Regions from separate parts of the Brevibacillus sp. HB2.2 genome, predicted to be linked through region 4. Evidence: predicted binding sites of a transcription regulator. Region 4 holds the regulator's gene; each other region holds the start of a gene.
The links. Region 4 encodes Rex, which represses fermentation and respiration genes when NADH is low (regulators of the CRP and FNR family bind a similar motif). Its sites were predicted from a motif close to TTGTGAAATATTTCACAA; they were not measured.

Region 1: HP401_RS12065 (nitrate/nitrite transporter) is a predicted target of Rex. The motif match lies at 3,503-3,520, and genes of this name have one in related genera.
Region 2: HP401_RS11445 (cytochrome ubiquinol oxidase subunit I) is a predicted target of Rex. The motif match lies at 2,242-2,259, and genes of this name have one in related genera.
Region 3: HP401_RS10225 (helical membrane plugin domain-containing protein) is a predicted target of Rex. The motif match lies at 6,115-6,132, and genes of this name have one in related genera.

The regions. Positions count from the first base shown of each region.
Region 1 is NZ_JABSUV010000013.1:132,551-140,504, reverse strand. Features, by position in the region: gene HP401_RS12085 (sigma-70 family RNA polymerase sigma factor) at 1-499, shown strand, start outside; gene HP401_RS12080 (hypothetical protein) at 489-1,553, shown strand; gene HP401_RS12075 (hypothetical protein) at 1,713-2,081, shown strand; gene hcp (hydroxylamine reductase) at 2,144-3,439, opposite strand; gene HP401_RS12065 (nitrate/nitrite transporter) at 3,586-5,085, shown strand; gene HP401_RS12060 (Crp/Fnr family transcriptional regulator) at 5,169-5,876, opposite strand; gene HP401_RS12055 (hypothetical protein) at 6,063-7,103, shown strand; gene HP401_RS12050 (molybdopterin oxidoreductase family protein) at 7,090-7,954, shown strand, end outside.
Region 2 is NZ_JABSUV010000013.1:6,627-14,580, forward strand. Features, by position in the region: gene cydB (cytochrome d ubiquinol oxidase subunit II) at 1-755, opposite strand, end outside; gene HP401_RS11445 (cytochrome ubiquinol oxidase subunit I) at 745-2,160, opposite strand; gene HP401_RS11450 (hypothetical protein) at 2,555-3,289, opposite strand; gene HP401_RS11455 (sigma-70 family RNA polymerase sigma factor) at 3,279-3,863, opposite strand; gene HP401_RS11460 (pentapeptide repeat-containing protein) at 4,148-5,011, opposite strand; gene spoIIP (stage II sporulation protein P) at 5,157-6,899, opposite strand; gene HP401_RS11470 (GNAT family N-acetyltransferase) at 7,132-7,954, opposite strand, start outside.
Region 3 is NZ_JABSUV010000011.1:71,921-79,874, reverse strand. Features, by position in the region: gene HP401_RS10270 (M50 family metallopeptidase) at 1-82, shown strand, start outside; gene aac(6')-35 (aminoglycoside 6'-N-acetyltransferase AAC(6')-35) at 93-632, opposite strand; gene HP401_RS10260 (Rne/Rng family ribonuclease) at 740-2,215, shown strand; ribosomal protein L21 leader region at 2,273-2,351, shown strand; gene rplU (50S ribosomal protein L21) at 2,362-2,673, shown strand; gene HP401_RS10250 (ribosomal-processing cysteine protease Prp) at 2,687-3,037, shown strand; gene rpmA (50S ribosomal protein L27) at 3,045-3,338, shown strand; gene HP401_RS10240 (Spo0B C-terminal domain-containing protein) at 3,411-4,031, shown strand; gene obgE (GTPase ObgE) at 4,045-5,322, shown strand; gene HP401_RS10230 (PilZ domain-containing protein) at 5,331-5,996, shown strand; gene HP401_RS10225 (helical membrane plugin domain-containing protein) at 6,286-6,741, shown strand; gene HP401_RS10220 (NAD(P)/FAD-dependent oxidoreductase) at 6,784-7,954, shown strand, end outside.
Region 4 is NZ_JABSUV010000002.1:191,781-199,734, reverse strand. Features, by position in the region: gene HP401_RS02295 (AAA family ATPase) at 173-1,684, opposite strand; gene HP401_RS02290 (hypothetical protein) at 1,677-2,204, opposite strand; gene HP401_RS02285 (cell wall elongation regulator TseB-like domain-containing protein) at 2,357-2,836, opposite strand; gene HP401_RS02280 (hypothetical protein) at 2,866-3,558, opposite strand; gene HP401_RS02275 (hypothetical protein) at 3,692-3,871, shown strand; gene HP401_RS02270 (amidohydrolase) at 3,936-5,240, opposite strand; gene HP401_RS02265 (redox-sensing transcriptional repressor Rex) at 5,257-5,880, opposite strand; gene HP401_RS02260 (ComEC/Rec2 family competence protein) at 5,896-6,801, opposite strand; gene dinG (ATP-dependent DNA helicase DinG) at 6,843-7,954, opposite strand, start outside.

The DNA of each region.
Region 1 (7,954 bases), on a different contig from region 4:
TGCCACCTTTCAGGACGTATACCGGACCGTCTCCTTTCTGGTTGATCATAAGCAGGATCGGGAAGATGTCATGAATGAAATCTATATGCAAATGTGGACCTCACTTGCTAATTACGATACGAACCGTCCTTTCCAGTTCTGGCTGCATGGCCTGGTAATCCGTCAAGTGCAGAGATTTCGGGTCAAGAGCTGGAGGAGATTCCGCATTGTTGAACGCATTCGTTCCTTCTCTCACGAAGAGTCTTATTTGGATGAACATACTGCGTTGATGGATGGCACAAACCAAATGATATCCCAGTCCATACGAAAACTGACCGACAAACAGCGGACAGTGATTATCTTCCGCTTTTATCATGACTATACGCTTGAGGAAATTGCGACTTTGCTCGATATTCCGCTGGGTACAGTCAAGTCCAGATATCATGCTGGCCTCCAGGCGCTTCGAAAAAACATAGGGAATCTCCCAGTGGAAAGGATGGAAAAAATCAATGACTATTGAACGCAAAATCCGTGAACATCTGCACGAAGAGGCACAAACGATGGAGTGCCCGCCGGCCATTTCCAAACGAATCGAACAATCCTATTCTCACTATTTACAACGAAAAAGGAGCGAAATAACGATGAAAAAACGATTAATTGGTGGAATTGTTGCTGCTGCGATTTTGATTCCAACCGCAGCATTTGCGGCCCCTGTTGTGATAGACATGCTTACTCGAGCACCAATGACTTCTGAACAAGTCAAGCTGGATGAGGCTGGAAAAGCAACACTTGAGAAGCTGTATCATGCCATTCCTGAAACACAATCATTTGAGATTATCAATGCAAGCTACCTTGGAGACCCCAATGATTCAACCAAAAAGGTCCAATTAAGCATCGTCTTGCAAGAAAAAGGGGGGACTGGCAAAAAGATTACCCTCCATACAAACGGTATTACGGATGAGATTCAAGACCTGACGCAAGAGAATTGGGAGCCTAAGGAGAAACCACTCATTACGTTACCCGATCAGGAAATCAAGGGGAAGGTAGATCAGCTCATTGATAAATTGTACGGCAACATCAAAGATTACGAGGTTGCCATGGAGCAAATGGACAATCCAGATCAAAAAGCATTTATCTTGAATTACACCAAGAAGGGATCAGTGGGAGAGGGTTACCAAGTATTTGTTCAGGGGAATAGCATTAGTCTTGCTCCGGTAGATTTTGAACCATCTAACGCTGAAGTAGAAGGTTATTTCTCTAGAGACGGTAAGCCAGATTACTATGCTGATAATTTTATAAACGATGAAAAACTGTTTGCTCTATTAAAAATGAGCCCGACAGAGTTAAAAGAAGAACTAGCAAAAGGGAAATCTGTTGTGGAGGTTGCAGCATCGAAAAATATCTCGAAACAACAAGTGATTGATGTGATTGCAAGAACACAGGCTGAAAGACAGCTTCAAGATGGAAAAAATAAAGTAACGATCAGCGATGATTTACTGAAACAAATGATGAAAGATGTTGAACCAAAAGTCGTACACGTAATTGAACACAAGACGGAAACGGAATGGAAATAGTCTATTGGGAATGGATTGGAAGAAGAGGCGGGAAACCGTCTCTTTTTGCGTCAAAAATAAAGTTGTGCGTCCGCCTACGGGAAGATTCATGATGGTTACGTATACTGTAACGTACTATTTTGACTACACGCTCAAGTCAATTGAAAGGAGAGGTCGACCGTGGCAATTGGACAGATGACTCGGGTCAGCTTGCCGTACCCCTCTACATGGGAAATTCAAGCGAGCTTCGGTGGAAGACCAACCACGTTGGGCACATTGGTGATTTCCAATGTCTCGAATGGCAGGGTCAGCGGTACCGTTAATTTCCGTGGTACTCCGACTCCCATACAAGGAAGTTGGGATGAGAGGTCCAGGCAAATCACGATTGAATCACCTTATGCCAATTTTGTTGGCACCTTGGCTTACAAAGAAGAGCCAACAATTGGGTTGCGACATTATGTATTACGAGGATCGGTTCGAATGAAGCCGCCATCTGTGCGGGCAGGAGAAGTGGGAACATGGACGGCCGTTACGCATTTACCGCTGTAAGGAAAAAGGAGGCACCTTCCTGTTAGAAGAAGGTGCCTCCTTTTGTGATGTGTGGTTACAGTTTATTGAGTGATTCCGAGCATTTGCTTCATATCTTCTTGAGCATCACCAATCAACTGAATATGGAACAAGTCTTGTAATACTTCCAGAACACCGGGTTGAATGAACTCAGGCAATTTTGGGCCGATCCGTATATCTTGTATCCCGAGGCTAAACAGACCGAGCAGGATGGCAACCGCTTTTTGTTCAAACCAGGAAAGAACGATACTTACTGGCAGCTCGTTCACTTCACACTCAAAGGCATCTGCTAATGCAGCCGCAATCGTTATGGTAGAAACCGAGTTATTGCACTGTCCCAAATCGATATATCTTGGGATGTCGGTACCTGGTACGGTGCCGAAATCTACATCGTTAAAACGGAATTTCCCGCAGGAGGTCGTAAGAATGACTGCTTCTGGCGGTAAGGACGTAGCCAATTCACGGTAATACTCGCCTCCCTTACCAGGAGCGTCACAACCAGCGATGACGAAGAAGCGTTTGATCTTTCCTTCCTTGACTGCCTGAATAATTTCAGGGGCGATGCCCAAGACCGTTTTATGATGATAGCCAGTCGTCAATGTCAGTTCCGATTCGATGGAAACCTCAGGAAGAGACAATGCTTTTTCAATGAGTGGCGCAAAATCGTTTTCTTCGATTTTCGTCACATTTTCCAAACCGGTTATATCATATGAAAAGAAACGATCGGCGTAGCTGCCTCGAATAGGCATCACACAGTTTGTTGTAGCCAGGATAGCGCCGGGAAATTTCTCAAACAACTGGCGTTGATCGTACCATGCTTTCCCGATGTTCCCTTTCAAATGAGGATATTTCTTCAGTGCGGGATAGCCATGTGCAGGCAGCATTTCGGAATGCGTATATACATTGATCCCTTTGCCTTCTGTCTGTTTTAACAGCTCTTCGAGAGCAAACAGATTGTGCCCCGTAACAACGATGCATTTTCCTTCTATTTTGTTTTGCGAGACGGTGATTGGCTGCGGCACTCCGAAATGATCCGTATGAGCTCGATCCAAAAGCTCCATGACTTTTATCGCGGCCTTCCCTACTTTCATGGCCATTTGCAAATGTTCGTCCAAGTTGAAATTCACATTCGTCAATGTAAAATAAAGGGCTTCCTGTGTAATTCCGTCCACTTCAGGATCGATATATCCCAGTTGTCGAGCATGTGTCGCATAAGCTGCAATCCCTTTTAAAGCAAAAATAATGGTATCCTGAATACTCGCAAGATCTTCATTCTTTCCGCAAACGCCGATGACCTTACAACCACCTGTTGGAGTCTGTTCACATTGATAACAAAACATGTATAATCCACTCCTTCGATTCAAGATTTCGCTTTGATTATAAGCGGATTGCCCCGGAAGGAGCTGTGATTAAAATCACAACGAAACCAAACTTTGCCTCTTATCATAGTGGATGAAGAAGATTTCCCAAGTGAGGGGTGTTGTTTATGGTACGAAAATGGCAGTTGCCGTTACAGACGTTGAGTCTTACGGTCGGTTTCATGGTATGGGTCATTCTGTCATCGCTCATGCCTTTTATCAAAGAAACCGTACCCATGAGTGCAAGCGAAGTGGCGTGGGTGACAGCGATTCCTGTTCTTCTTGGATCGCTGCTGAGAATCCCAGTTGGATATTGGAGTAACCGATTTGGCGCGAGGCTATTATTTAGCATCAGCTTTCTCTTGCTGCTGGCTCCTGTTTTCTATATTAGCCAGGCGACCACGTATACCGATTTGTTAATCGGCGGGTTATTTATAGGGATAGGCGGAGCGGTGTTTTCCGTTGGTGTCACGTCTCTACCTAAATACTATCCGAAAGAGAAGCATGGTTCTGTAAACGGAATCTACGGTATGGGGAATATTGGTACAGCGATCACGACGTTTTCAGCGCCAGTTCTGGCTAAATCGTTTGGATGGGCAACCACTGTACAGATGTTTATGCTATTGCTTGTGGGATTCGCAGTGCTTACCTTCTTGATGGGGGATAAAAATGAACCTAAGGTAGTGACTCCTCTTGGTCAGCAGATAAAGAGTGTCTACAAAAACGAAAAGCTGTGGTTGATCAGTTTGTTCTACTTTATTACGTTTGGTTGCTTCGTTGCTTTCACCGTGTATCTCCCGAACTTTTTAGTGAGCCATTTCCAACTGGATAAAGTAGATGCAGGTATGAGAACAGCAGGGTTCATTCTTTTGGCGACACTTGCAAGACCATTGGGAGGCTGGCTTGGAGATAAGTGGAACCCCTTCAAGGCATTGATGATTGTGTTTGCCGGGCTCGCCTTGTCTGGTATCGTTTTATCGTTTTCGCCATCGATTTTGATGTATACAGTAGGGTGCTTGTTGGTAGCGGCATGTGCCGGAATCGGTAACGGTGCTGTGTTCAAATTAGTGCCGATGTATTTCTCGCGACAAGCGGGGATTGTAAACGGGATCGTATCGGCTATGGGGGGATTAGGAGGATTTTTCCCGCCGTTGATCCTAACGCTGTTGTTTAATCTGACCGGGCATTACGCGATCGGTTTCATGGCGTTATCGCAGTTTGCACTAGTAAGCTTGGTCTTGGTGATGTGGATGTTTTACCAAGAGAAGCTGCAGCTCGCCGCCACCATTATGGAAAAGACGGGAGAGGCGATACTGATTACCGATACGCGAGGAGTCATTAAAAGTGCGAACCACGCTTTTACGAAAGTGACTGGTTATGAGATGAATGAAGTGATTGGCAAGTCCCCCAATATTTTAAAATCAGGCAGGCAGAATGCCGATTTCTATCAAAAAATGTGGGGCTCGATCAAGGAGAATGGCTATTGGCAAGGAGAGATCTGGAACCGCCGGAAGAATGGGGATCAGTATCTCCAATGGTTAACGATTAGCGCGATTCTGGACGATGCAGGTGACGTCGAGTACTATACTGGCATGTTCAGCGAGCTCGCGGAGCAAAGACATGGATAAAGAAGTTTAAATCACTGATGAAAAAAAGTCTTGGACGGACAAGTCCAGGACTTTTTTTGTGCAGGAAAGTATGTAGACTTTGCTCACATTTGACAAATATCAGGTGGGCAATCATCACAAAAAATCGCTTCTTTTAAATAGGCAAGGTCCTTAATCAAGATATGCCCGTGGGGAAGCAGATCGATGGAATCCTGTTTTTTTAGATCGGAAAGCATCCGGTTGACACTCTCTCGTGTCAGACCAATGAATTGTGCCAAATCACGATTGGTAAGGGAAAGGTCGATGAGGATTCCGTCGGGGTGTGGCTTGCCGTACGTGTTACTCATGCGGATTAGCGTGGAATACAAGGCGCCGATTTTGCCATTGAGTAGCAAATCGCGAAATTTGGACTGCATCCGCCTGTTCATCAATCCCATCCAACGCAGGAAGTCTACGCAAAATTGGCCGTTTTTGATGAGCATTTTTTCCAACCCTTGTCGCGGGATGATCCATACCTCACCCTCCATCAACATGGTTCCTGTGGAGGTGTACGTCAATTCCTGTTCGAATAGCCCGGAAACGCCAACTAACTCTCCTGCACCAAATACTTGCAGTGTTAATTCTTTTCCATCGTTCGTGTTTTTTGTGAGCTTGATTTGGCCCGACGAAATTAAGAATAGCTGATCGGCTCTTTCACCATCCAAAAAAAGAACGGCCCCGGGAACGAAATTTTTCCGAACAGAAAACGTTCCAAGGCTATTCACAAAATCGGAAGAAATCTGCTCGACAAACGTTGTACCATTTCCGGTCATGTGGGTCCCCCTTACAACAAGGATACATAGGTAACTCATTATATCATCATAAATTGATAGTTTGGGAAGAGGAAATCGTCCTGATTGTGGCAGGGATGTGAGGTAAATCACAACCTGGGTTTCGAGCCATTGCTACAATGGTCTCGAGCGAAAGGAAAAAATGAGCAGCAGCAGGGAGGGTGTTGTATGAACTATCTATTTGCTTCCAAAGTGGCGAAGCGTGCTTTTATCATCATTGCTTGCTTGTTCGTCTTAAGTTACGTGGGAACACGTTTTTTCACGCATATTGATTTGGCGCTTTACGGCTATATGGTGGGGACCCTTGTCTTTATCGGAGGTTTCCTTTATCGATTTTCTGCGTGGGCAGATCGCCCGCCAACGAATGTCATTTTGAAAAAGGGGCTACGCCTTCTCTTTCGTAAAAGCACGGCGAATACAGCAGTGGATCATCTGGCCATCTATCGCTTTATTTGGAATCGGGGATGGTACCGCTGGACACAGCACATTTTGCTGGGATGGGGATGCATCCTGGCCGCGTTTGTCACCTTTCCGTTAGTGTTTGGCTGGATGTATTTCACGATGACGGACAATGGCTACTATCAGGTCGTGTTCATGGGTGTGGATGTTCTGACCGTACAAGCGGATGGCTGGATTGCGTTTCTCTTTTACAACGCGTTGAACATTACTGCTTTTATGGTCATCGGTGGAGCAGTCATGGCCTTGTATCGCAGATTAAAGAACATGCAGGCACGGGCTGAACAATCCTTTGTCTACGACTTTTTGCCTTTATACCTGCTGCTGTTTATTAGCGTGACAGGCTTGATGTTAACCGCAAGCAACATGTTCTTAGGGGGCTTTGGGCACCCGGTCATATCAGTCACTCATCAATTTGCAGTGATTGTAACATTGATTTATCTGCCATTCGGAAAACTGGCTCACATACCATTCCGTCCCATGAGTGTGTTTGCACGTAATTATCGCGAGCACTATGGCGAGCAGGAAATGAAAAAGTGCAAAGTGTGCAGCAGCGAGTTTGTTTCTGCGGAACAGTCCGCAGATGTAATCAACGTGCTGGGTAAAAACGAAATGGCTTTTCAAATGGAAGAAGGATTCCACTTGGCTGAACTTTGCTTGCCGTGCCGCAGAAAATACCGGATGTTCCGCTTCACAGGAGTTCCTACGCACGAGATCAATGCCAGGGAGGCAAATCAACATGCCAAAGGATAAATTTTTTAAAGTAATTGAAAACAAGATACATCCGAATGAGAAATTGGTCAGCACGCACTGCAGCTACTGCGGTATGCAATGCGGGATGAACCTGCGTGTAGATACAACGACGAACAAGATTATTGGAGTGGAGCCACGATACGATTTTCCTGTCAATCTGGGGAAGATGTGCCCAAAAGGGGTGACGGCTTATCAGCAGGTGAACCATCCGGATCGGATACAGCGGCCGTTGATTCGAACAGATGCTTCATTAAAAGGCACGGCGGAAGGTTTTCGGGAAGCGTCATGGGAAGAAGCGCTTGACTTGATCGTTTCCAAGTTCAAGGAGTTGCAACACAACTATGGCAAAGACACCTTGTCTGTTTACTCTGGCGTTTCCATGACGAACGAAAAATGCTACCTAACGGGTAAGTTTGCGCGGGTTGCCTTGCAAACTCGCTATATCGACTACAATGGCCGCTTCTGCATGTCATCCGCCGCGGCAGGATTGAATCGAAGCTTGGGGATTGACCGCGGTTCTACCATTCCCTGGACGGACATTCACCAAACAGACTGCTTGTTTTTGGCCGGATCAAACGCGGCCGAGTGTCACCCAACCAGCATGTTCCGTATTTGGGAAGTGCAAAATCGAGGCGGCTATCTGATCGTAGCCGATCCAAGGGAAACACCTTTGGCACGTCGCGCTGATATCCACTTGGATCTGCGGCCCGGTACGGATTTGGCGCTGGCAAACGGAATCGTTCATCTCCTGATCGAGAATGGACATATAGATGAAGACTTTATTCGAAATCATACGAATGGTTTTGAGGAAACAAAAGAAGTGGTTGCTACCTTCACACCGGAGTATGTCA
Region 2 (7,954 bases), on a different contig from region 4:
CCTTCCCTGCCTTGTCTCAAGTAGTGACGAGCCAGTACAAAAGCGATAACACCTAAGAGTACAGCTACTGTCAACAAAACACCCTGCCGCTCAAACAGATCGGTTACCATGAATGTCCACCCTACAAGCACTGCCATGAGAACCGCCTGCATCGGCAAGAGCTTTGCTGCCAGTACACGTGATTTTTCACGCAGCTCGCCCACAGTGCGCAGCGAGATAAAGTTTAGACCGTGCAGCAAGCATAGTCCCGTAACTGTCACACCTGCCCACAACGAGTATCCATTCACAATATCAGAGAAGCCCGCACTCATTTCCATATTCTGATCAATCGGCACACCCTTCACCAAGCTGGCAAACACCATTCCGAACAACATCGGCGGGACAAAACTACCAATCAAAATCGCTGCGTCCCACGCCTTTTTCCAAGCCTCGCCTTTCCCTTTGCCTCTAAATTCAAATGCTACCCCTCGCCCAATCAACGCAAGCAGAATCAGCGTAAGCACGAGATAATATCCGCTAAACATCGTGGAATACCACTCTGGAAACGCTGCGAACATCGCACCAGCGGCTGTAATCAGCCACACTTCATTGGCATCCCAGAACGGGCCAATCGTATTGATCAGAACCCGGGTTTGCAAATCATTTCGTGATAGCAGGCGCGTCGCCATGCCGACCCCAAAGTCGAACCCTTCGAGAAAGAAAAATCCGGTAAACAGTACGGCAATGAGCAGGAACCACAGTTCATTAAGCTCCATAACGTTCACTCCTTACACGATCAAATGGATCCTGAAGCTGCAAATCCTCTACTTCCTCATGACCATCCAATTCCGGTCCTTTTTTGGCCACACGAGCAAACAGATAAGCCAAGAGGCACAGCAGGATGAGATAAATCGTCGTGAAGGCGATGAGAGAGAACCATACCGCTCCTGTGCTAATGCTTGGGGAAACGGAATCTTCAACACGCAACAGCCCGAATACCGTCCATGGCTGACGACCTACCTCCGTCATGATCCACCCCGCTGAGTTTGCGATGAATGGCAACGAGATACCCGCAACCATCAGCTGCATGAATCGCTTATTTGGCTGTTCCAGCTTTTTGCGTAAAGCGAGATATGCCCCATACAAAGCCAGTAAAATCATCGCACTACCACCCGCCACCATGATGCGGAAGCTCCAGAAGGTCGTCCGAACTGGTGGTATGTAGTTTCCTGGACCGTAGGTTTTCTCATACTCTGCCTGCAATTCCAGCATGCCCGGTACAGAACCTGAAAGCGAGTTGTACGTCAGAACGCTAAGCAAATAAGGAATTTTTATGTCAAAGCCGTTTTCTTGTTTTTCTGGATCAATCGTTGCAAAAACCGTCCAAGGAGCTGGGTCAGCGCTTGTTTTCCACAGCCCTTCACTCGCTGCCATTTTCATCGGCTGGGTAGCAACCAAATACTGTGCCTGACCATGACCGAATTGAGCAATCGCAAACGAGGAAATCAATGCGACCACGATCGCAATTTTGAAAGATTGCACAAAGAATGTAACATCTTGTTTTTTCAACAGCTTCCAAGCACTGATACCTGCTACCAGGAAGGCACCTGTCGCAATTGCCGCAAATACGGTATGCGGGAATTCATATAGTAATTGTCCATTGGTAAGAAGAGCAAAGAAATCGACCATCTCTGCACGTCCGTTATTGATAACGAAGCCCACTGGCTGCTGCATGAACGAGTTGGCTGCCAGAATCCAAAGAGCCGAAAGAATCGTTCCGATGGATACGAGCCAAATACATGCGAGATGCACACCTTTGGACAAACGATCCCAACCAAACACCCATAGTCCAATAAAAGTCGATTCGAGGAAAAATGCTAAAAGAGCCTCAATCGCTAGTGGTGTCCCAAATACGTCACCGACGAATCGTGAGAAATCAGACCAGTTCATCCCAAATTGGAACTCCTGCATAATCCCTGTCACAATCCCGACAGCAAAATTGATGAGTAAAAAGGTTCCCCAAAACTTGGCCATTTTTTTGTACAAATCATTCTTTTTTACCACATACATCGTTTCCATAATGGCTACCAATAAGGACAGCCCGATGGAAATCGGCACAAAAACAAAATGAAAGATTGTTGTTATCGCAAATTGAAGTCGTCCCAAATCCACTATGTCCATGTACAAGATCCCTTTCTATTCGCGTTTTGGCCTTTATGTACCAGAATTATATCTGTGGGGAAACCGGCATACATGACGACTTTGTGAAAAATATCACAATTATACGTGAAAAAATTCACAAATGATTCTCTCTCCTGTAACCCCCTTTTCGCATTCATCTTCGTGAGAGAGTTTTTTGTTTTACCCAATATATCTCCGGTCATTTGTCATTGTAGCAGGACTTTTGACCCTAGTGGGTGTCCGATTCGTTACATGATTTTTAACACTCTGTGACGGCACATAGAAAAATGGGCCCTATTACTAGGCCCATCTTGAGTGGAATACCCAGACGATCACCGACCTCGAAAAGCAATCAAAGTCAGTGTGCCTCGGTACGTGGTTAAGTAACAACTGCTTATTTTTTGACAGTGAAGGATTTGATGATGTTGCCAAGGGTCACAGTATCAAGGTCCTTCTGATGGTACAGCTCAACCGTAAATCCTTCATACTCCCAAATCACGATTCCGTTAGCGAAATATACCTTTTTCCCGCCAATGGTTTCGATCTCGACACCCTCTGTCGTGCTGATGCCGTTTTCGCCACCCTTTGAAATCAAGAAGGAAATAAACTCTTCCTCTTTTTCATACTGAACTTCTACCATACCCTCGGCTTGAATGAAGGTGTTGTAATAGGAATAATGCTCTGGCATCCATGTCGGTGCGGGAAAGTCCATTTTGCTAGCTACGCGTGCTTCTTCCAATGTCATCTGTGGGTGTTCCTTTAGTTCTATAGGTGTATTGCTTCCTTGGGTATTGGACTGTGTAGCAGGCAGCTCTTTATCATATTGGGTAATCTCCATGTTCCCCACCTGAAAGCGTGCCAAGATCGTCTGGAGCATTCCTTGGGCAAACGACGTAGTCGAGAATGCACCTAACAGGCAAACAACAGCAACAGCACTAACTGTGGCGGCTTTCCATTTATTCATTTTCATATAAATCCCGTCCTTTTCATGTGGTTGTATGTTTCCTGATTCCAATTTGAATTTCAGCCGATTGTATATGTTGACTTTTGGAGTCGCGTCATCTAATTCCAGATCAGTAAGCAAGTCGGTAAGTTCACGAAAATCGTCTAGATCATGCTTACTCTTCATAACGGAAGCCCCCTTTTTGCAATTCCATTTGCAGCTTTTTCAAGCATCTGTAGAGAACAACGCCAATATTTGAACCACTCACACCAAGCAGTTCTGCGATTTCTGCGTTTTTAAGACCAGCCGCATACTTCATGGCGATGATATTGCGCTCCTTGTCACTCAGCTTCGCCAGTGCTTGAAATAAGGCTTGATGATTGTCGTCGCGGATCACGATGTCCTCAGGTGACGACTTCGGCAAGACCAGATTCAGAATCGAATCCAATGAAAAGCTGATTCTTTTTTTCTGTGAGCGGAAGTAATCTGTCACCGCGTTTCTAGCGATCGCAAACAACCAGACCTCAAAGTTTGATTTATCCGGCGAGAAGCTGCTGTATTTTGAAATCACCATTTCAAACACATGACTGCATATTTCTTCCGCTGTGTAGTGATTATTGATACGATAGCAAATATATTTGTAGACGCGCTTATAGTACGCCCCATAAATTTGGGCAAAAGTTTCGGTCGACATGCCTTCCGCTTGCTTTTCGTGTTCTTCTGTTTGGCAGATGCCTGTGTTCACTGGGGCAATCTCCAACTACTTCCCCTCCCTTCTGGATGGAATAAACAAAGTGCGCAATTTGTTTGATTGTGAGCCTCACGATAGTTAATACGGCAAAAGTAGAAATGTATTAACAACGTTTTTCAAAGATCGGAGGAAATAACGTGTGGATACCCTATGAAGAGTAGCGGTAGTCGAAACAATAGAAATAATCGGCCTGCATTCAAATCCACACTCGTAAAATGCATCTGATCTTGGAGGTAAACAAATGACGGAAAAAAAAGCAGGCTGTCAACGAATGACATCCTGCTTTTGGTTCATTATTTAGCCCAATGCGATGGACGGGTGAACGATGGTGGCAGCTTGGTGCTTGCATCGCCCTTCGCCGCGTTGAGCTGAACCTGCGTGAGAAACAACGTCTCCGTCAAGTTCGCTCCGCTTACATCTGTATCGCGAAAATCTGCACCAATGAGGTCAGCTCCCCGCAAATCTGCTCCTCTCAGATCAGCAGCAATCAAATAAGCGCCGCGCAATTGGGCTCCTCGTAAATCAGCGCCTTTAAGCTTGGCACCGATGAGATCAGCGCCTCGACCGTAAGACTTTCCTTGCTTGCCCCCTTTGTACTTGGCAACAGCGTCCTTGCGTACCAGTTCACTTGTCCGTAGCAATAGTTCGTTAACTTTTGCTCGATGAAGAGCGACGTCCAGCTTCAGGATGGCCTCGGGACTCTGATCCGTCAGGCGCTGTGTCTCCTCCAAAGCTTCCTGCAATGCGGGATGGAGGGACTGGGCAGCTTCCTTGGTCAACGCCTCTGTCATATACCAGAGCAGCTCATGAAGCTGCCACACGATCGGAAATACTTCGTACATTTGTTTCGCTGATCCGGGTTCTTTACGCCAATCTTGGCCGTCATAAGTGACTTGAGACACCTTTTGACCCGCTCCAAAACAATCGTAGACCGTACAACCGCGAAAGCCGATGTCTCTCAGCTTTGTGTGAACACCACAACGGAAGTCTGCCTGTAAGTTACTACAGGGCTTGCCTGCGTCTTTATTGATAGCAAAGTCAGAGGAAGCAGCAAAAGGCAATGCCACACAGCACAAGCCAAAGCAGCTTTCACAGTCACCTTGAAGATGACCGCGACTGTTATTGTTAGATTGGATGTATTCTTGATGCGTAGCCATAGTAATGATCCTCCTGGAAAAAAACACGATTCTCTCGCGTGTGGCGAAAAGAATCGTGCTACTTGAATCTGTGAAAAACATCTCGATGTTTTTCATAAAACAGAATGTGACCGCTTGCGGTCTTCAAATAAACGCTCAATACCTTTTATTTGAATGCGATTTGAGATTCGATCAGGTAATTCCCAAAGACTTCGGCAAAGGCTTCTGCTGTATTATAGCCTTCTTCCAAGGTGTTGTTTGTACCACCGAATTCCAAAAGCAGGGCTCCCTCGGAAATGGACTGATTGTACACCCCGTTCCCTTGATTTGAACCTTTCAGGATAATCCCCCGCGACAAACCGGGATAAGAGGCTTCCAGACGGGCGTTCAGCTCTTCTGCCAGCTTTTTGTTCGCCAGATGGTTCGGGTTCGCTGTTCCGATTACAAACAGCATCCGGGAATAGGTTTTGCCATTGATCGTGATCGCTACCTTGCTGCGTGGCTCATCACTGTCCCGATGAATATCGAAGATGTACTGCAAGTGTGGACTGGTTGCAGCCGCTGCCGCTACCGCCTTGTACGACTCGGTATAAGACATCGAGTAGCTTTTATTTTGTTCCCTCAATCTCTGAGCGAAATCGTCTTGGCTCGCCATTGCCGAAATACCTCTTGCTTGCAACAGCTCGCCCAGCCTTTTTCCAACAAGCGTGATGTTAATCTCGGGATCATCTACCGAGCTCCCTTGTTGGTTCCGTGCAACATTTCGCCATGACTCACGATTATGGGTGTGATAGATATACACTTTCTCGTTTCCAATCATCCCACTGTTGTACTCGTACGTTGCTCCTGTCGGTGGCAGAGTACCCGCTGGTTGAATCTTATCTACGATCCACCCCGCGATGTAGGCGGTCGAATTGTCTGCCAGCCTGATGAGATACCAGTCTCCTACGGTTTGCACAACCGGGAATACTTGTCCGGGTTGAACGGTTCCGATAATGGCATGATCGGTTGTGGGACCGTTACGGATGTTAGAATCAGGGTTTTTGACGCGAATCTGTAGTTCTTGTACAGAGGGAGGCGGTGTTGTTGGCAAAGTCGCTGGTGCCCCCGGTGCTGGACTCGACGGTGGCTGAACGACCCCAGTCTGTTCCATTGGTTTGAAGATATAGGCATTGGTCCCGTTAAAGTTGATGGTGTACCAGCCATTTGCATATCCGTAATGATTGATTGTCATCCCGCCATGGATTTCACCAATGACGGTACCAAGAATATCTGGCTGTGCATAAACTTCATAGCCTTCGGTTAATACGATTGTCCCTTGCCCAAATCCACTCCCTGTATTGGATGGGAGTACAGGAGGGGGAGGGGGTGGTGCTGGAATTGTTGTCGGGTCTGGGATTTGTGCTGGTACCTGGGGTGGTTTTGGTGGTGGTGGTGCCGTTGTCTCCGTCAAGAAACTAGCTTTCACCCAGCCGTTCTTTTGATCCGACAGCTTAATTTGTGCCCATTCCCCTTGCTTTCTCATTTGCAAAAACACACCGTTTTTGTCGATGATCTGCAAAATTTGTGCAGTGGGATTTGGTTCTGCCCGAACATTCAGCATGTCCACATTGCTTTTGACATATTTGATCTGTGGAACTTCTATCATTTTCACATACTTATTATTGATCCATCCGGTATTGCCGTTCGGCAGCTTTACCTGTGTCCAATCTTTTTGCTGTTTGGTGATTGGCAATCGCGTCGCTTTTTTGAGTGTTGCAACGATCTGGGTAGTCGTACCTGGCTCGCTTCGAATATTTAACTGATCGACCGCCACTTCTACATGGGTGGCCGCTCGCGCAATGGACAGAGGCATCAGCAAAATCAGGAAGAAAACAGCTAGCAAGCTGACATTTACTCGTAAAAGCAAGTTCCTCGTTCCCCTCTGTTTTTCTCTTATTTTTGGAAAAATCCACTAATAGAAAGAACTTCTCGATTCGTCCGCATTTTCCTTCATGTTTTGACATCTTTTGCTCTCAAAACAGCAATAACGTCACGATCATTCTATCTCCTGAAAATAGTGACGTATTTTCTAGAAAAAAGTTACAGAAAAAAGGATGAAGCAAAAAGCCTCACCCTTTTCTTTCTCCTCTATTTCCTTCCTACCATTTCGCTGCCCAAGCTTCTATCTCCACTTTGAGCGAAGGGACTGCCAATGACGGGACGTAAGACATGGTCATCGCTGGCGGTGTCCCCCCATGGAACTTCTCCCACACTTGATTAAAATGCTTCCAATCCATTTGCTCGGTTGCCCATATATTGATTTTGATGATATGGTCCGCAGTAACGGACTCACTTTCAAAATTGCGCAGTATGTTCTGTAGCGTGTTTTCTACTTGTTCTTTCATATTTGTCGGCAGCTCTCCGTGAAGATCCATTCCTACCTGCCCAGAAAGTATGAACAAATCGGCTCCTTTTGGAACGACCGTCAGATGTGTATAGGGTCCCATAGGCGGAGCAACTGTACCAGGATTTTTGCGCTGAACCTTGGGCTTCACCTGGTCGGCTTGTTCTTCTTTGACGATCGCCAGTGTTTGGTGATCTTCCCACCGTCCATTGATTTTAACGTTTTTCTTGGCAATCCCTTCCTTGTGGAAACCAGCTTTTAGCAGCACCTTGATCGAGCCTATATTATGCGGCATCACTCCTGCTTCCAAACGGTGAAGACCTAATGTATCGAAGGCATAGTCAACGACGAGCTTTACGGCTTCCGTCATGTAGCCTTTTCCATTATGCTCTTTGTCCAGGAAGTAGCCGATCCAGCAGCTTTGCAGATTAACTCTTACGACCTCTGAAAGGATGACTTCCCCAATGATTTCATCCTGTCCTTTTTTGGCGATGACAAAAGCATACCCTCTGTCTTCTTCTTTTAATGCCATCGCGCTCTTGATCCTGTCGATTTGTCCTTCCAGCGTGTAAAACTCC
Region 3 (7,954 bases), on a different contig from region 4:
GGGTCTCTTGGCAGAGGAACAGCTTTTGTATGCCCTTTTGTTTGAACAAAAGCACGACGCCGCAGTGGGCAAGCTCCTTTAGTCTGTAGACCTTAATCAGCAGGAGCGATCCATTCCATCAGCCAGCAATCACGCATGCTTCCTTCGTGCCATTCGTGCAGGGGAAGCTCTTTTACTTTTCGAAAGCCACATTTTTCGTAGCAACGGAGGGCTCGTTCATTCCAGGCATGCGGGTCAATCGCTACTTTTTGTGCTCGTTTTTCCGTTTGGAGGTAGTGGAGGATGGCTGTAACGAGCTGAGTGCCAATACCGCGATTCCAGTAAGCAGGCTCTCCGATGAACTGGTCCATGCCGTAGACAATATCGTCCTTTGCATAACCATACCGTTGTTTTTCCGGGGCATCGAGCGGATAAAATTGCGCATAGCCAATAGGTTTGTCCGCATGCAAGATCAGGCAGCGGGTTTCACCGTCATCTTCCGGAAAAAAGCTTTGCTGCACGAGGGACTCGTCATGTGGCCGATCGCGACCTTCATAGTAGGCCAAAACGCGTTCGTCAGAAAGCCATTTGACTAAGTGAGTGGTATCATTGGGGGTTAATGCTCTCATGGTAAGATCACCAGCATAAATCATGGTTTATCTCCTTTACCTTGACTTGGCAGTTATGTTAGATTACTTCCTATGAGCCCGGTTATCCTTCTTTGGGGCAATGTTTGTACGGGGAATAAGGAGTGAAGGCAGTGAAGCAAGTAGCGATCAGTACACAAGGTGGCAGCATCCGCATCGCATTTATGGAAAACGGGAAATTGCAGGAATGGCGTACACAGGATGTGAGGTCACACGCAAGCGTGGGTGACATTTATCAAGGACGGATCGCAGATGTGAAGCCTGGTATCCAATCCGCTTTTGTTGATATTGGTACAGGTCAAAATGCTTATTTGTACGTAGATGACACGGTCGGTGTGGAGTCGGGTGGAACAGCGAAACCAAATATTGCAGAACGCGTTCATGTTGGGCAAAAGGTATTGGTTCAAGTGAGTAAAGAGGCGATGGAAATGAAGGCGCCCAAAATCACAATGCGGATCAGCTTGCAGGGGCGTTACCTGGTGTACCTTCCGACTGAAGAGAGCATATCGCTTTCGCGTAAAATATCCGACGATACCAAACGAAAACGACTGCAACAGGTGATCTCTTCGACAGTAGAGCAAGGGGAAGGCTGTATTTTGCGCACAGAAGCAGCGGAAGCAGAGGAGCAGACACTCATTCGTGAACTTACCTATTTGCGCAATCGTTGGCAGGACATGCGGCGAACAGCGGAAGGACTGCGCTCAACCGGGCGGATTTTTCAGGATGCCGAGTTGATCGAGGTGGCGCTACGAGATGGCTTGGCGAACGGAATGGATGAGTTGTTGGTAGAAGGTGCGGCGACTCATCAGCAGGTAAAAGCGGCGTTGGCAGCTTTTGCTCCGGAAGTACAAGAGAAGCTTCGCTGGTATCAGGGGAAACAGCCGCTCTTTGACTTCTTGGGTGTCGAGGCGGAGTTGATTCGTGCTCGTGATCGACAGGTGCCGCTTAAGAGTGGAGGGTCCTTGGTCATTGACAGGACCGAAGCGATGACAGTCATCGATGTAAATACCGGTTCATTCACTGGTGCGGGAGGGCAACAGCGGGAGCAGGCAGTAACCGCGACCAATCTGGAGGCAGTAGCTGAAATTGCCCGGCAGCTTCGCTTGCGGGACATCGGTGGCATCGTGATCATTGATTTCATTGACATGAAAGAGCAGGGCAATAAGGAGCGAGTGATCTCGCGATTGAAACAAGAGCTGGCAAAGGATCCTGTGCCTTCGACTGTTCTTGGGATGACTTCGCTTGGTTTAGTCGAGATGACGCGAAAAAGAGTTCGTGCGAGCCTGATGGAGCGGTTGACGGAGCCATGTGAGGCATGCGCGGGTCGAGGGAGAGTTTGGCGAGTAGACGAGCTGTTACGGCGCTTGTACATCGAAGTTACTGCATTGGCAAAGAGCCAAGATGCGGAGGCTGCTCTCGTAGACATGCCGCCACGATTGTTGGACATGATAGAGGCGTGGGAAAAAGCAGAAGCAGTTACATGGCCTGTCCAAGTCTATAAGCGGCTTGTTCCTTCTATGAGCCCAGACGAGTTTCGAATTGGATACGTCGGAAATCGGGCAGAGGCGGAGCGTTTACACTCGAAATAACTTGACTGGGCTATTGTAGCTATGATAACCTAATGGTTGTCATGCAGATATGCCTCGTGCATACTGTAACCGCACGAATCAGGTACATAAGCCGTCGCTCGTCGACGCACCTGTAAAGGCGAGTCTGAGTATAGGAGGTGCACACAGTGTACGCAATTATCGAAACCGGTGGAAAGCAATACAAAGTTGAAGAGGGAGCAGTTCTCTTCATCGAGAAATTGGCTGACGTTGAAGGTGAAGTAGTTACTTTTGACAAGGTTCTTCTCGTAAGCAAAGACGGCAAAGTTACTGCAGGAGCTCCTACAGTAGCTGGTGTTACGGTAACTGGTAAAGTAGAAAAACACGGTAAAGCGAAAAAAATTATCGTGTACAAATACAAAGCCAAGAAAAACTACCGTCGCAAACAAGGTCACCGTCAACCATTCACTAAAGTTGTGATCGAAAAGATCAACGCTTAATTGGTGACTTGTTATGATTGAAGTGATCGTGAGCCGTGCGCAGCACGGTATCCATGAAATTAGTATTTCCGGACATGCCAATGCGGGTGCCTATGGGGCAGACATCGTTTGTTCTGCTGTATCAGGCATCAGCTTTGGTATATTAAACGCCATCCAACCTTTGACCGGCATCACTCCTGATGTCGCTGTCGCACAAGAAGGCGGTGGGTTCTTGAAGTGGAGTCTTTCTTCTTCGGATGATGAGACTGTACGCGAGAAACAACAGCTTTTGGCAGAGAGTATGGTCATTGCTCTTTTGTCAGTTGAGGCGAATTACGGTAAATACGTAAAAGTAAATGATCGTAAATGGCAGGGAGGTGTCTGATATGAACATGCTGTTTAACTTGGACCTTCAGTTTTTCGCATCGAAAAAAGGGGTAGGTTCCACAAAGAACGGTCGCGATTCCATTTCCAAACGTCTGGGCGTGAAACGTGGCGACGGGCAATTCGTTACTGCTGGTAACATTCTCGTTCGTCAACGCGGAACTAAGATCTACCCAGGTGCGAACGTAATGAAAGGCGGAGACGACACTCTGTTTGCAACTGCAGATGGTGTTGTTCGTTTCAAGCGTCTGGGCCGTGATCGCAAACAAGTTGTGATCGAACCAGTTGCTTCCGAAGCGTAAATATTTATTAAGAAAAACCCAGCGATATAGCTGGGTTTTCTTTTTGTCCCGCTCTTTTTTGTGGTACAATAGATGGGAAAGATATTCTTATCGACTTGGGTGAATGTGATGGGGGACGAGCGGAGGCTGTTTACGCATCAGACAGACCAACTGCTGACCGTTCTGAACAGGCAGCGGCATGACTGGTTGAACCATGTTCAGGTTCTGCTCGGCTATTTGCATTTGAACCGTACTGAACAAGGAGAGGCCCATTTGAAGCGCATTGCACAGATGGCAATGCAGGAATCGATGGTTGCCCGATTGAATAGCTCCTTGTTGTCCGTCTTCTTCTTGACATTTAACGCACTGAACAATGAATTGCTTTTAGAAGTAGACGTGTGCAATCATGTGGATCTCACGCGAGTAGTCTTGAACGAGCAAGACTTGTTTCAGTTGGTGTCAGAGATATTATGCACAGTGAACGATCATGTAGACCAGAGCGGGTACGAAGCGGCCAGCATGCAAGTAAGCTTGCAGATGGATGAGTGTGGCGTTCATTTTCGTTTTGACCTGGCCGGTGTACTTCGTGCATCCGGAATGGAAGAATTGGAAAAGCTGATACGTAAAAGCGAACAGAGTACGGTGGAAGTCACCGAGTGGATACATACGGAAGAGGAATGGGTCCTGAAATTGGTGGTTCCATTCGCGGAATGAAAGAGGTGACACCATGTTTGTCGATCAGGTAAAAGTATATGTAAAAGGCGGGGACGGTGGTAACGGAGCCGTCTCCTTTCGCCGGGAGAAGTACGTACCGCTGGGTGGTCCAGCGGGTGGAGATGGCGGTCAAGGTGGAGATGTCGTATTTGTCGTGGATGAAGGTCTGCGTACACTGGTAGATTTCCGTTATCAACGACATTTCAAAGCACCACGCGGAGAGCATGGCCGCAACAAATCTCAGCACGGAGCAGGCGCGGAAGACATGGTCGTGCGCGTGCCACCGGGAACAACTGTCATTGATGATGATACCAAAGAAGTGATTGCCGATCTTGTGGAGCAAGGTCAACGTGCTGTGATCGCAAAAGGCGGACGTGGTGGACGAGGCAATAATCGTTTTGCCAACTCTTCGAATCCAGCCCCACACATCTCGGAGAACGGAGAGCCAGGTCAAGAGCGTTATATTGTCATGGAGCTCAAGCTGATTGCAGATGTGGGCTTGGTTGGTTATCCGAGTGTAGGGAAATCCACGTTGCTGTCCAGTGTAACAGCGGCGAAGCCAAAAATTGCTGCGTACCACTTTACGACGCTGACACCGAATCTGGGTGTTGTGGACTTGGGGGAGCGGAGCTTTGTAATGGCCGACTTGCCAGGATTGATTGAAGGCGCGCATGAAGGTGTGGGTCTTGGTCACCAATTCCTGCGTCACGTAGAGCGTACACGCTTGATCGTCCATGTGATTGATATGGCAGCAGTAGATGGACGTGACCCATACGAGGACTATTTGCAGATCAACCGAGAGCTGACGCTGTATAACCTGAAGCTCGAAGATCGTCCGCAAATTGTAGTCGCGAACAAAATGGAACTGCCAGAAGCAGCGGAAAACCTGCGTATTTTCAAGGAAAAGGCTCCAGATGTCAAGGTGTACGAGATCTCCGCTGCAACCAGTAAAGGCGTACAAGAATTGATGTATGCGATCGGGGATACCTTGGCGACGATTCCGGACAAGCCAGCTGTCGAAGAAGTTGCGGAAGTGGAAGAGCGCGTAGTGTTCCGAGCAGAAAAAGAACCAGACGCATTCGAGATTACGCGTGATAACGAAGTATTTGTCGTCAGCGGTGAGAAGATCGAGAAGCTCGTACGCATGACGAATCTGAACAGCTATGATGCAGCCCAGCGTTTTGCAAGACAAATGCGCAGCATGGGTGTAGATGATGCTCTGCGCAAGCTGGGAGCAAAAGACGGGGATACCGTTCGGATCGGCAAATTAGAGTTTGACTTTGTGGAGTGACAAAAACCATGATTGATATCCCATCACTGAACCCATTTATGGGGGATAAACGACTCCAACGCGGTGCGTCGCTACCGCTAATCATCTCCAAGCAGGTGCAGACACCTGTCCAAGTTTTGGTTGAACATGCAAAGGGTAATTATCTCGTAGTTTCCTATGAGATGAAGCCCGAAACGAAAGCAGAGCTGCTCGGAACAACTGTACGCATTCGTTGGGAAACAGATGCGGCAGTGAACACCATTGATTTGGAAGTAGTTTCGGAGCAAACGATTTGGCCGATCAAGCTTTTAGGGATGATTCCGATTAGTGTAGGGGTAGAAATTACCCAAAAGCGCAAGCAGGATCCTATTTCCCCAGATCTCGGTATTTCTGTCCCTTACAAGGTGATGGGAGCTAGACCGATCGAAGAAAAAGGCGAGGCAGTGTTGCTGAAATTCTCTCCTACCCGTCTTGTTTTGGGAACGGACGGTTATGTGTCAAAGGGCGATTTTCTCCATTTGTCTTTCAAGATACCGAAGCAAGCGCAGGAGATCGTCATGATGGCGAAAATCGTGGAAAAAACGTTCCAAGACAAGCAAACAATCATTGAATTAATCTTTACGGATATCAATGAAAAGCACCATGAACTCATCAAAGATTACTATAAAAAGCTCTCAACTACCGCTTCTTCCTAAGGAAGCGGTTTTTTTCCTTTGATGTTCCCGTGAAGAAGGTATATAGTAGAGTACATAGAGTTCTCAATCGAGCCTGTTCACTTCATGATTTGTTGTGTGCGCTTTCCTGAATAAATATTTGTGAAATCATTCACTTTTTATTATAAGAATCCGTTGTTTGCTTTACTTTGTGAAAAATGTTACATGCAATTTTTTACCGGATTTTCAGGGAGAATAGCGGCCGTTACTCGTATGAACAGGCATCGAGAATGGAAGGCCTCTATTCCAAAGCAAAGGAGGACGTTTTTTTATGTCTCAAACAACTACGCAACAAGCTCAAGCTGCTGCTGAAGTAGCAAGCACTGCTACTCTGGCACCAGCGCAGCAACAAGATGTACTCGATCAGTTGATGAAACCAGAAATTCAAGAGTCACTGAACATATTGGTGGCGAACCTGCCTAAATTGGCAGAACTGACAACTCTTTTGACCAAAACCTATGATTTGGTACAAACGGTAGCAAATGATCATGTATTGATCGACGACATCAAAGGCGGAATGGAAGAGTTCGTAAAACCGATCTCTGATAAAGCAAAAGGTATTGCGCAAGCAGCCATTGAAGCCAATGACCGTGTTCATGTAGAAGAGTCTACGATCGGTTTGTTCGGTATTCTCAAAATGCTCAAGGATCCGCAAGTACAAAAAACATTGCGTTTCGCACAAGCATTCCTGGAAGTAACTGCAGAACGTCAACAACAAAAACGATAGTTTTTTTATTATGGAATGGAAGACAAGGACGGAGGATTGGGCATGGCGAAGCATATTCTGATTCTAGGCGGCGGTTATGGCGGTTTGCTCAGCGCATTGACTGCACGTAAATACATGACGGCTGAAGAAGCGTCGATCACGGTAGTAAACCGTTTTCCTACTCACCAAATCATTACGGAACTGCACCGCTTGGCAGTAGGAAACCTGTCTGAACAAAACGTGGCGCTCCCTCTGGAAAGATTGCTGCGTGGCAAGGAGATTAACCTTGTAGTAGACACGGTAGAAAACATTGGTCTCGAGTCCCAACGCGTAACATTGGCGAGCGGCGAGTCCATCAAATACGATGCTTTGGTCATTGCGCTGGGAAGTGAAACCGCATTCTTTGGAATCCCAGGTCTGCAAGAGCACAGCTTTACACTGAAGTCTGTAGAAGAAGCAAATCGTCTGCGTGCACACCTCGAAGAGCGCGTGATTGAATACAAGACGAGCAAAAATAAAGCAGCTGCTACCTTCGTTGTAGGCGGTGGCGGTCTGACAGGTATCGAGCTGGTTGGGGAATTCGCTGATATGTTGCCAAATCTGTGCCATAAGCACGGGGTAGACTTTGCAGACGTTTCCATCTACTGCGTAGAAGCAGGTCCATCCATTTTGGCTGGTTTTGCTCCTGACCTGGTTGAGCGTGCGAAAACAAGCTTGGAAAAACGCGGTGTTCAGTTCCTGACAGGCGTACCTGTAACGGAAATGAAAGAAACCACAGTTTGCCTGAAGGATGGCGGTACCATTGAAACCAAAACAATGGTATGGACTGGTGGCGTACAAGGAAATCGCGTAGTAGCTGAGTGCGGCGTGGAAGTAAACCGCGGGCGTGCAACTGTTACAGAATTCCTGCAATCCACTTCTCACCCTGATGTATTCCTTGCAGGTGACAGTGCGGTCGTAATGGGGCCAGAAGGTCGTCCATTCCCTCCAACTGCTCAACTGGCATGGCAAATGGGCGAAGTAGTAGGTTACAACCTCTTCGCACACTTCAACGGCACCAAAATGGATACCTTCAAGCCGGTATTCTCCGGAACATTGGGTAGCCTGGGCCGTAAAGACGCAATCGGTACAATTGGTGCAAGCCAACTGAAGCTGAAAGGTCTGCCTGCAACCTTGATGAAAGAAGCGAGTAACGTTCGCTACTTGACTCATATCAACGGTCTGTCGTCTTTGG
Region 4 (7,954 bases):
ATAGTCATTATTATTTTCCGTGAACCAGCTATTCTCCCGGTAACTTAATGCCGTTCCCAGTCTAATACTTTATTTTTCATTCTAATGGTTTATTTTCTTTGTTACAGCGAGCAAACACAAAAAAACCTGCTTCGCCGACTCTTCCCTTGGCTAGCAGGTTCATTATTTTCACTTATACAGCAACTTCTTCCTTCGTTTGTGACAATAGGGCCCTGAACTCATCGCCTTGCAGAACTTCCGCTTCCAACAATGTATGCAAGCCCGTTTGGAATACGGAATCAAATTGTCTCAAAAGATTGCGAGTTTCTGCGAGCAATCCTTCCAGCAGACGCTCAACCTCGTCATGAATCCGATTCTTATCCACGTATTGCAAATGTACAATCCCTAGCTCGGACATACCGCTTTGTACAATTTCCTGTGCCATTCCCAGCGCCTGCTCGAAGTCATTCTTCGATCCAGTACTGCGCCCACCGTAGTAGATTTCCTCCGCTACTGCTCCTCCAAGGCTAACCATGATTTGCTTCTCCATCGCTTCCTTGGTATACAGATAGCGGTCTTCCATTGGATTTTGTCGGACGTATCCCAGTGCTTTGCCTCGTGGACTCAGCGTGACCTGCGATACAGAGCCTGGTCGCACGCTCTCACTTACAATGGCATGTCCCAATTCATGGAGAGCAACGCGCTTCTTCTCTTCCTCAGATGCTTGACGGTCTACCTTCTCTCCGAGCATAACCTTGTCCACTGCATAGCCAAAATGTTTCGCTGTGATCTTGTCCTGGCGGTCACGCATGGCGTAAATAGCTGCTTCATTGGCTACACTCTCCAGCTGCGCGCCAGAAAATCCGAATGTCTCCTGAGCCACTTTTTCCAGTGTGACGTCCTCGCCTAGCGGTTTATTGGCCGTATGAATGGTCAAAATCTGCTCGCGTGCTGGTTTGTCCGGAAGATCAACGCTAATATGACGGTCAAAACGACCGGGACGCAACAGCGCTGCGTCGAGCATGTCCTTCCGGTTCGTAGCTGCCATGACTAAAATCCGCGGTTTGTCAGTCGTAGCTACACCATCCATTTCCGTCAACAGTTGATTCAAGGTTTGATCGTATTCACGCTGCTGTTGACCGTCCCTTTTTCCACCGACGACATCGATCTCATCGATAAAAATAATCGCGCTGTCTTGCCCATTTTTCTCTGCTAATGCCTTCGCTTCCTGAAACAATTCACGGACGCGTTGTGCACCGACACCGACGTACATCTCTACGAACTGCGAACCCGATGCCGCTACAAAAGCAGAATTTGTATAGTTTGCTGCCGCTTTCGCCATCAGTGTCTTACCCGTACCAGGAGGACCTGTCAAAAGAACACCTTTAATCGGGCGAATCCCGTACTGCTCAATTTTGTCTTTATACACGAGAAAATCAAGCGATTCCTTCAGTTCTTTTTTGGCGCGTTCCTGTCCACCGATATCGGCAAACTGCACGTCCGATTTCGGCAGCTCATGCTTGTTTGCTTTTCTTTTCCCCCCGAGGGCGACATTTCCACCTTGACCATTTTGCTGGCGGATGACCAGAAAGTAAATCGCACCCAGTACGGCTCCGAACACCAGGAATGGCGTAATGTTTACACCAAGAAAAACAAGAAAAATCAACAGTGCAGGTACGACGCCGATCAGTATTTCCTTACGCACGTGCCGTCACCTCTTTTTCATTGGATCGGGGGATGATGGTGTAAAAATCCTCCGTTCCTTTTTTCATATAAACATAAATGTTCTTGTCATCCATCGATGCAGATGCTTGGTCGAGTTGATTCCCCTTTTTCCATTGTTCCATAAGGGCTGGAATGCGGCTATATTCATGCAACTCCACTGCTTCTGTAAACACAAATTGACCACTCTGCCAAATATCGTGCATCGTTGTCGACTGATTGTCGATGTCAATGACCACTTCTTTTTCCCCTGCGATCTTTTTTGTCTCCGTTAGCAGATTCCGATATTCTGCTGGAAATGCGTCTGGTTTTGTAACAGTTACATCTATTTGAATTTTATCTTTGTTGATTTCCAAATTGCCCAATGTTGCGGACTGCATTTGTCCAATTTCTGCACGGATTGGCTCCTCAATCTCCATCTTTTGATACAAGAACCATCCTCCGAACAGGAGTGCCAAGGTTGCCACCAAAGATAATCCAATTGCGCTCTTTTTCATCTGCACGGCTACTCCCCCCATAAATATCGTTCTCGTTTTCTCTCTCTGCAACATCCCCAGTATATCACATGAGTATATCATTTTCTTATACAGATGTTGGGTGGAATGCCAAACAGGCCTTCTCCTATAAGGAAAAGGCCTGTCGTGATACCAGCGTCTTAGCTTGGCGAGAGCACGTATGAGGTTAACAGAGCGCCAGTGAATAGATCATAGTGAATGTAGTGAAAACGACCGTCTTTGTCTTTGACAGTGACTTCCCAAAATTTCTTATCGTTTTCGAGACCAGGAACCAAATGAGTGATCTCCGATTGCGGGAAGGACTTGTAAACCGCCTCTTCTACATTCTTTTTTGGAACAGCAAGATCCATTCGATCGAAGCTAACTTTTTGATCGGTCATCCAAGCGACAACTTGTGTCCCCGCCTTATTTTTCCCAATGACGACAGCGTAGCTCTCCTTGCCTCGATATTCATCAATGGTTTCAATCTCCGTGATTGTCGTGCGATCCTGGACCCACTGACGAACGGTTTCCTCAAATTGATTGCGCTCTCCTGCTACAGAAGCCGTCAGATGATAGGCGAACCCAGCTCCCGTAAGTAAAATGACGGCTACGATTGATAGGATAATTCGTACTAACACAGCAAAGTAACTCCTTTACGTGGCTGACATTACAATCGGAATCGAAGCTGGTCTCTCTTCACTCCAACTGCCGTTTGTATTTGCAAATCCAGCTCCAGTTGGCGAAGCTGCCCCGTAGTTGAATCGTACCATAGTTGGTAATTGACTATCATTCCGTTCGTTATATTCGGAGTCAAATCCTGAAGAGGGAAGGATGGACCTAACCACATCGATAATAACGAAGAGACTTCCTCAGGTGGTACCGCTATCCGGTATCCACTCCATCCTTGCCCTGCAGTATCTTCAAGGCGTTCAGGGCTGACCGATTGCAAAACTCCCTTGAGCAATACTGCGTGCTCATACGGGGTGAACATCGCATAAGGCAGTGCGGCATGATCCTGTATCTGGCCATCCATTCGCACCGATACTGGCTGCCCATCTTTTCTGGCTATTTCAAGCTGGTGGCCACCGATTTCTCCTGCGAGCTGAAATTGCTCATTTTGATATCGCCCATGCAAGGTCTGATTCTGCATGTATACGAGAAATGAGCGTTCCTCGTCCTTCGTGATCTGCTCCAAAAGCTCCGCTACCGTCTTCGTCTGCTTCGTCCCTGTTGTTTGTCTGACGGCAGGCGCAGTATCTGTATTGGCAGATCGACTTACTGTCCCCAATACAATCCCGAGGAGAAATAGACCGAGTAGGATTGGAATGAGCCACCACAGCATTTTGGGCCGGATGTACATGTCGTCCCCCCTGTCCCATTTTTGTCTTTAGCCTATGCTATACGGGAAGGTTTTAGAACGACACGGAAAAGTTGCTAATCATAGCTTAAGGTTGGGCGGTCATACTACACATACACCCCGAGGAGGTGAGCGCGTGACATCTTCGCAACAAACCACATCTCCTGACATACTTGGGTTTCTGTTACAGGAATACCGCGTCTCCTGGGCAGGATTGTCGTCTCCCTTGCGTCAATGGTCGCACACACCCACTCTTCATTTTCGCCATCATCTCCTGACAAAAGCTGTGGCAAAAATGAACAACGGAACGTCGTAGTATCCCAATTCCCCTACCTACACCTGCACTGCCTTACTCCTGTCCCCCACCTGACAGGAGCCTTTTACCGTTTTAACGTTTGGAATACGCGGTTTGCTTCGTAAATCGCGCGCTCCTCATCGATGGTTAACAACTTATGATTACGCATTAAGAATTTACCCGCTACAATCGTATCTTTCACATCTCGTCCATTTGCCGCGTACACCACGTGTGAAATCGGTTGGTGTGCTGGGTGGAAATGGGCTTGATGGCTATCCATCACGATCAAGTCAGCTTGCTTGCCTACTTCAATGCTTCCGAGTGTTTCTTCTTGGAAAACCCCTTCTGCGCCATAACGAGTAGCCATGCGAAGTGCTTCCTCTGCTGGAACCGCTACTGGGTCATTATTTACACCTTTGTGCAGGATCGCAGCGAGCTTCAATTCCTCAAACAAATTCAAATTGTTGTTGCTTGCCGAGCTGTCAGTACCCAGTGATACGCTTACGCCTTTTGCCAACATTTTCGGAACAGGCGCAACACCGCTTGCCAGCTTCAGGTTGCTCACGACATTATGAGAAACTCTCACGTTGTATTTTGCCAAAATGTCGATTTCTTCATCCGTTAGGTGAACAGCGTGCGCGACGAGTGTTGGGCGATTGAACATGCCCAGCTTTTCTAAATGAGCGACTGGACGCAGTCCGTAGTCCTTCTCGTTTTGACCGACTTCCCAAGCGGTTTCAGACATATGGATATGAAGCGGCAAGGACAACTCATCGGCTTTTTCGATAATTTGGGTAATAAATTCTGGCGAGCAGGTGTACGGCGCATGCGGTGCCATCATGACGGTAATACGTCCGTCTGCCTGATTATGCCATTCTTTTGCAAAAAGAGTCGCGTCTTTCAGCTTTGTTTGACGTTCTTCTTCGGAGCACAAACCGATCATCCCTCGGCAAAGGCGGGCACGCATTCCAGCTGCATCGACTTCTTTTGCCACAACATCCATATGATCATACATATCCACAAACGTAGTGGTTCCCGTACGAATCATCTCAATAAGCGACAGTTGAGTACCCCATTTTACTGTATCTCCCGTGAATTGCGCCTCCAATGGCCACATTTTGTCTTCCAGCCATTGTTGCAGCGGCAAATCATCTGCATAACCGCGTAGGAGGGACATACCAGCATGTCCATGCGTGTTGATTAAACCAGGGAGTATGTAGTCTCCTTTTTGATCGATAACCTCATCGTATCCTGCTTCTGATAGGTCCTCAGGAGTTGGGCCCACATACGTAATCTTGTTACCTTCGAATGCTACGGCACCATCGTAAATGACTTCATTCGTATCGTTAACGGTAATGACTGTTGCGTGAATGAGGATCGTCTTTTTCATAGTATACACTCCATTCTTATGTCAAGTAGTAGGCCAGGCTTTGCAGGTTGGACGTCACGTCCGCATAGTGAATGCGAACATCTTTTCCTGCGCGAATCGTCGTAGGGGCAAAATTCAAGATCCCCTTGATACCCGCTTGAGTCAACTGATCACATACGGATTGCGCTGCAGGTGCCGGTACCGTAATAATCGCCAGCTTGATTTGCTTGTTTACGATTGTCTCTTCCAGCTCTGATAAAGGCTGAATCGGTATACCTGCGACTTTTTTACCCTGCTTCTCTGGATTATTATCAAAGATGGCCGCAATCCGCATGTTATCTTTCAAATAAGCGTTGTAGTTACTAATGGCATGGCCCAAATGCCCAGCTCCGACCAAAGCGACACGGATTTCATCTGTTAGCTTTAGAATTTCACGTATTTTTTCCACCAGATAATCGACATCATAGCCGATTCCCTTTTTTCCAAAATCACCAAAAGCTGCAAGATCTTTTCTGATTTGGGCAGGATTCACATCGAGATTCTTGCCCATCTGTTGGGAGGAAACGGTGGTCACCTCAACTTGCTGCAAATAACTGAGGTAACGCAGATAAATCGGCAAACGACGGACGACCGCTTCCGAAATCTTTTCGTGTTTTGCCACGTTCGGTCTTCCCCCCTAATTCTTTTGCTTCAAAATCCGATATTCTTTTCCATTCGATAAAATGGTAATGGAACCGTCGTGGCTGGTAACGTATGTCTCGGCCCATGACTCACCCAGGCGCTCCATGACTTCCGTCTGACCGTCTTTCATTTGATCCCGGGATCGGCCTGTCTGAATAATGGCGACCTGGGGATCGACCTTCGTCAGAAACGGTTGCGAAGAGCCTTGATTGCTTCCCTGACCAGCTACCTTTAGCACTTCCGCCTTCAATCTGTCATTTTGCCGTTCCAACAGTCGCTCTTCTGCTTTTTCATTCACAGCACTCATAAATAAAAATCGCAGTTGGCCATGCGTCAGTCGAAAAACGAGAGAATTATTCTGGGGCGATAAAAATAACGGTTCATCCGGGAGCAACACTTCCATGGAGATATCTTGGTCAAGAGTGAGTACTTGTCCTTGCTCTGCTTCCATCTGCTTTTGGTTGGAGCGAAGCAGCACGACATGGCGAATGGATGGCGCGATCAGCTTGGGCAAAATGACGGCATCTACAAGCACTTGTTGGCTCAATGAAGCGTAGCCTCCCATATGCTCAGGCTGGTCGTTCGTCAACACTACATAGTCGAGCCGTGTGATCTTGAGCTCTGCCAAGCGCGCCGAAAGAACGGGCCAATCTTCTGCCGTACCCGTATCAATCAGCATCGTTTTACCGCCTGGCATTCTCAAAAGCGTACTCTCACCATGTGGAAGTGCCAAGTAGGTGACAATGAGACCCGAAAATTCCTGTTCTGTCTCCGTTTCAAACGGGTCATCTATCTTCACTGCTGCTTCTTGCAAATACAAATGGCTATCAATCGAGCATGCGCTAAGGAAAATCGCACTAAGAACTACAGTCCACCAACGCCACGCTTTTTTCCATAACATTTATTTTATCACCTTAATCCCTATGAGACTATTGCTTCATTTTATGAATCTGACAGGGATTGCATACTAAGGAATGGCTCTATGCGCTCTCGCAGTGTTGGCCATGGACCGCTTTCGATTTGAAATGGCGGCAAAGATTGAAGGAATGAGCGTCCATATCTCGCCTCAACCACACGCGTGTCGAGAACGATCACGACCCCTCGATCCAAGTGATGGCGAATTAATCGTCCCACCCCTTGCTTAAATTGCAGAACGGCTTGTGGAAGAGACAACGACATAAAGGCGTTTTTTCCTTCTGCCTTCAAAAGCTCTGCCCTTCCTTGATAGACAGGGTGATTCGGCGGAGCAAACGGTAGGCGAACAATGACCAAACTGCTCAGCCATTCCCCCTGGATATCGACACCTTCCCAGAAGCTGCTCGTCCCAAGCAGAACACTTCTCTCCATGCTTCGGAACAGTCGCACCAGCTTGCTCCGGTTGTTGCTATCAATCCCGTGACCGAATAACGTATACGGTTCTGGAGCCTCCGCTAGCCGCTCCTTCATCGCTTGATAAACAAGGCGAAGCATCGAATGGGAGGTAAACAGGATCAGCGTCCTTCCTTTCGAAGCCAGTACGACATCCACGCACCCTTGTATGACCGCCTCCAAATACGTGTGGTCACTCTCTTTGCCTGGTGCCGGGAAATCAGATGGGATCAACAGCAGCCCCTGCTCTTCATAATGAAACGGCGATGGCAATGACAAGGTACGCACTCGTTCCTCGGGCAGTTGGTCGAGACCAAACTGGCTTTTGATGTAGGAAAAGCTGTTTTTGACCGTCAGAGTGGCTGATGTCAAAATCAGACTCCGCTTTTGCGCGAACAGTGGTTCTGCCAGTGAGTCGGCAACCTTCAAGAGTGCTGCGGACAAATGCACCTGCTTGCGAGCTGTACGGGACTCTACTTCCATCCAATACACATACTCGGCATCCTGCTCAAGTAAAAAGAAGTGAAGCAGCTCCACCGTATTCTGCCAGTCTTTAATGAGACCAAATAAATCTGTCAGTAGACTACGTACAGCAAAAGGTGGTTTTTCCTCTTGCGGAGTCGTTCGCAAAAGCTGCTCGATGCCCGCTGCATATGCAGTCATCCCTTCAATCAGCTTTTTGGTTA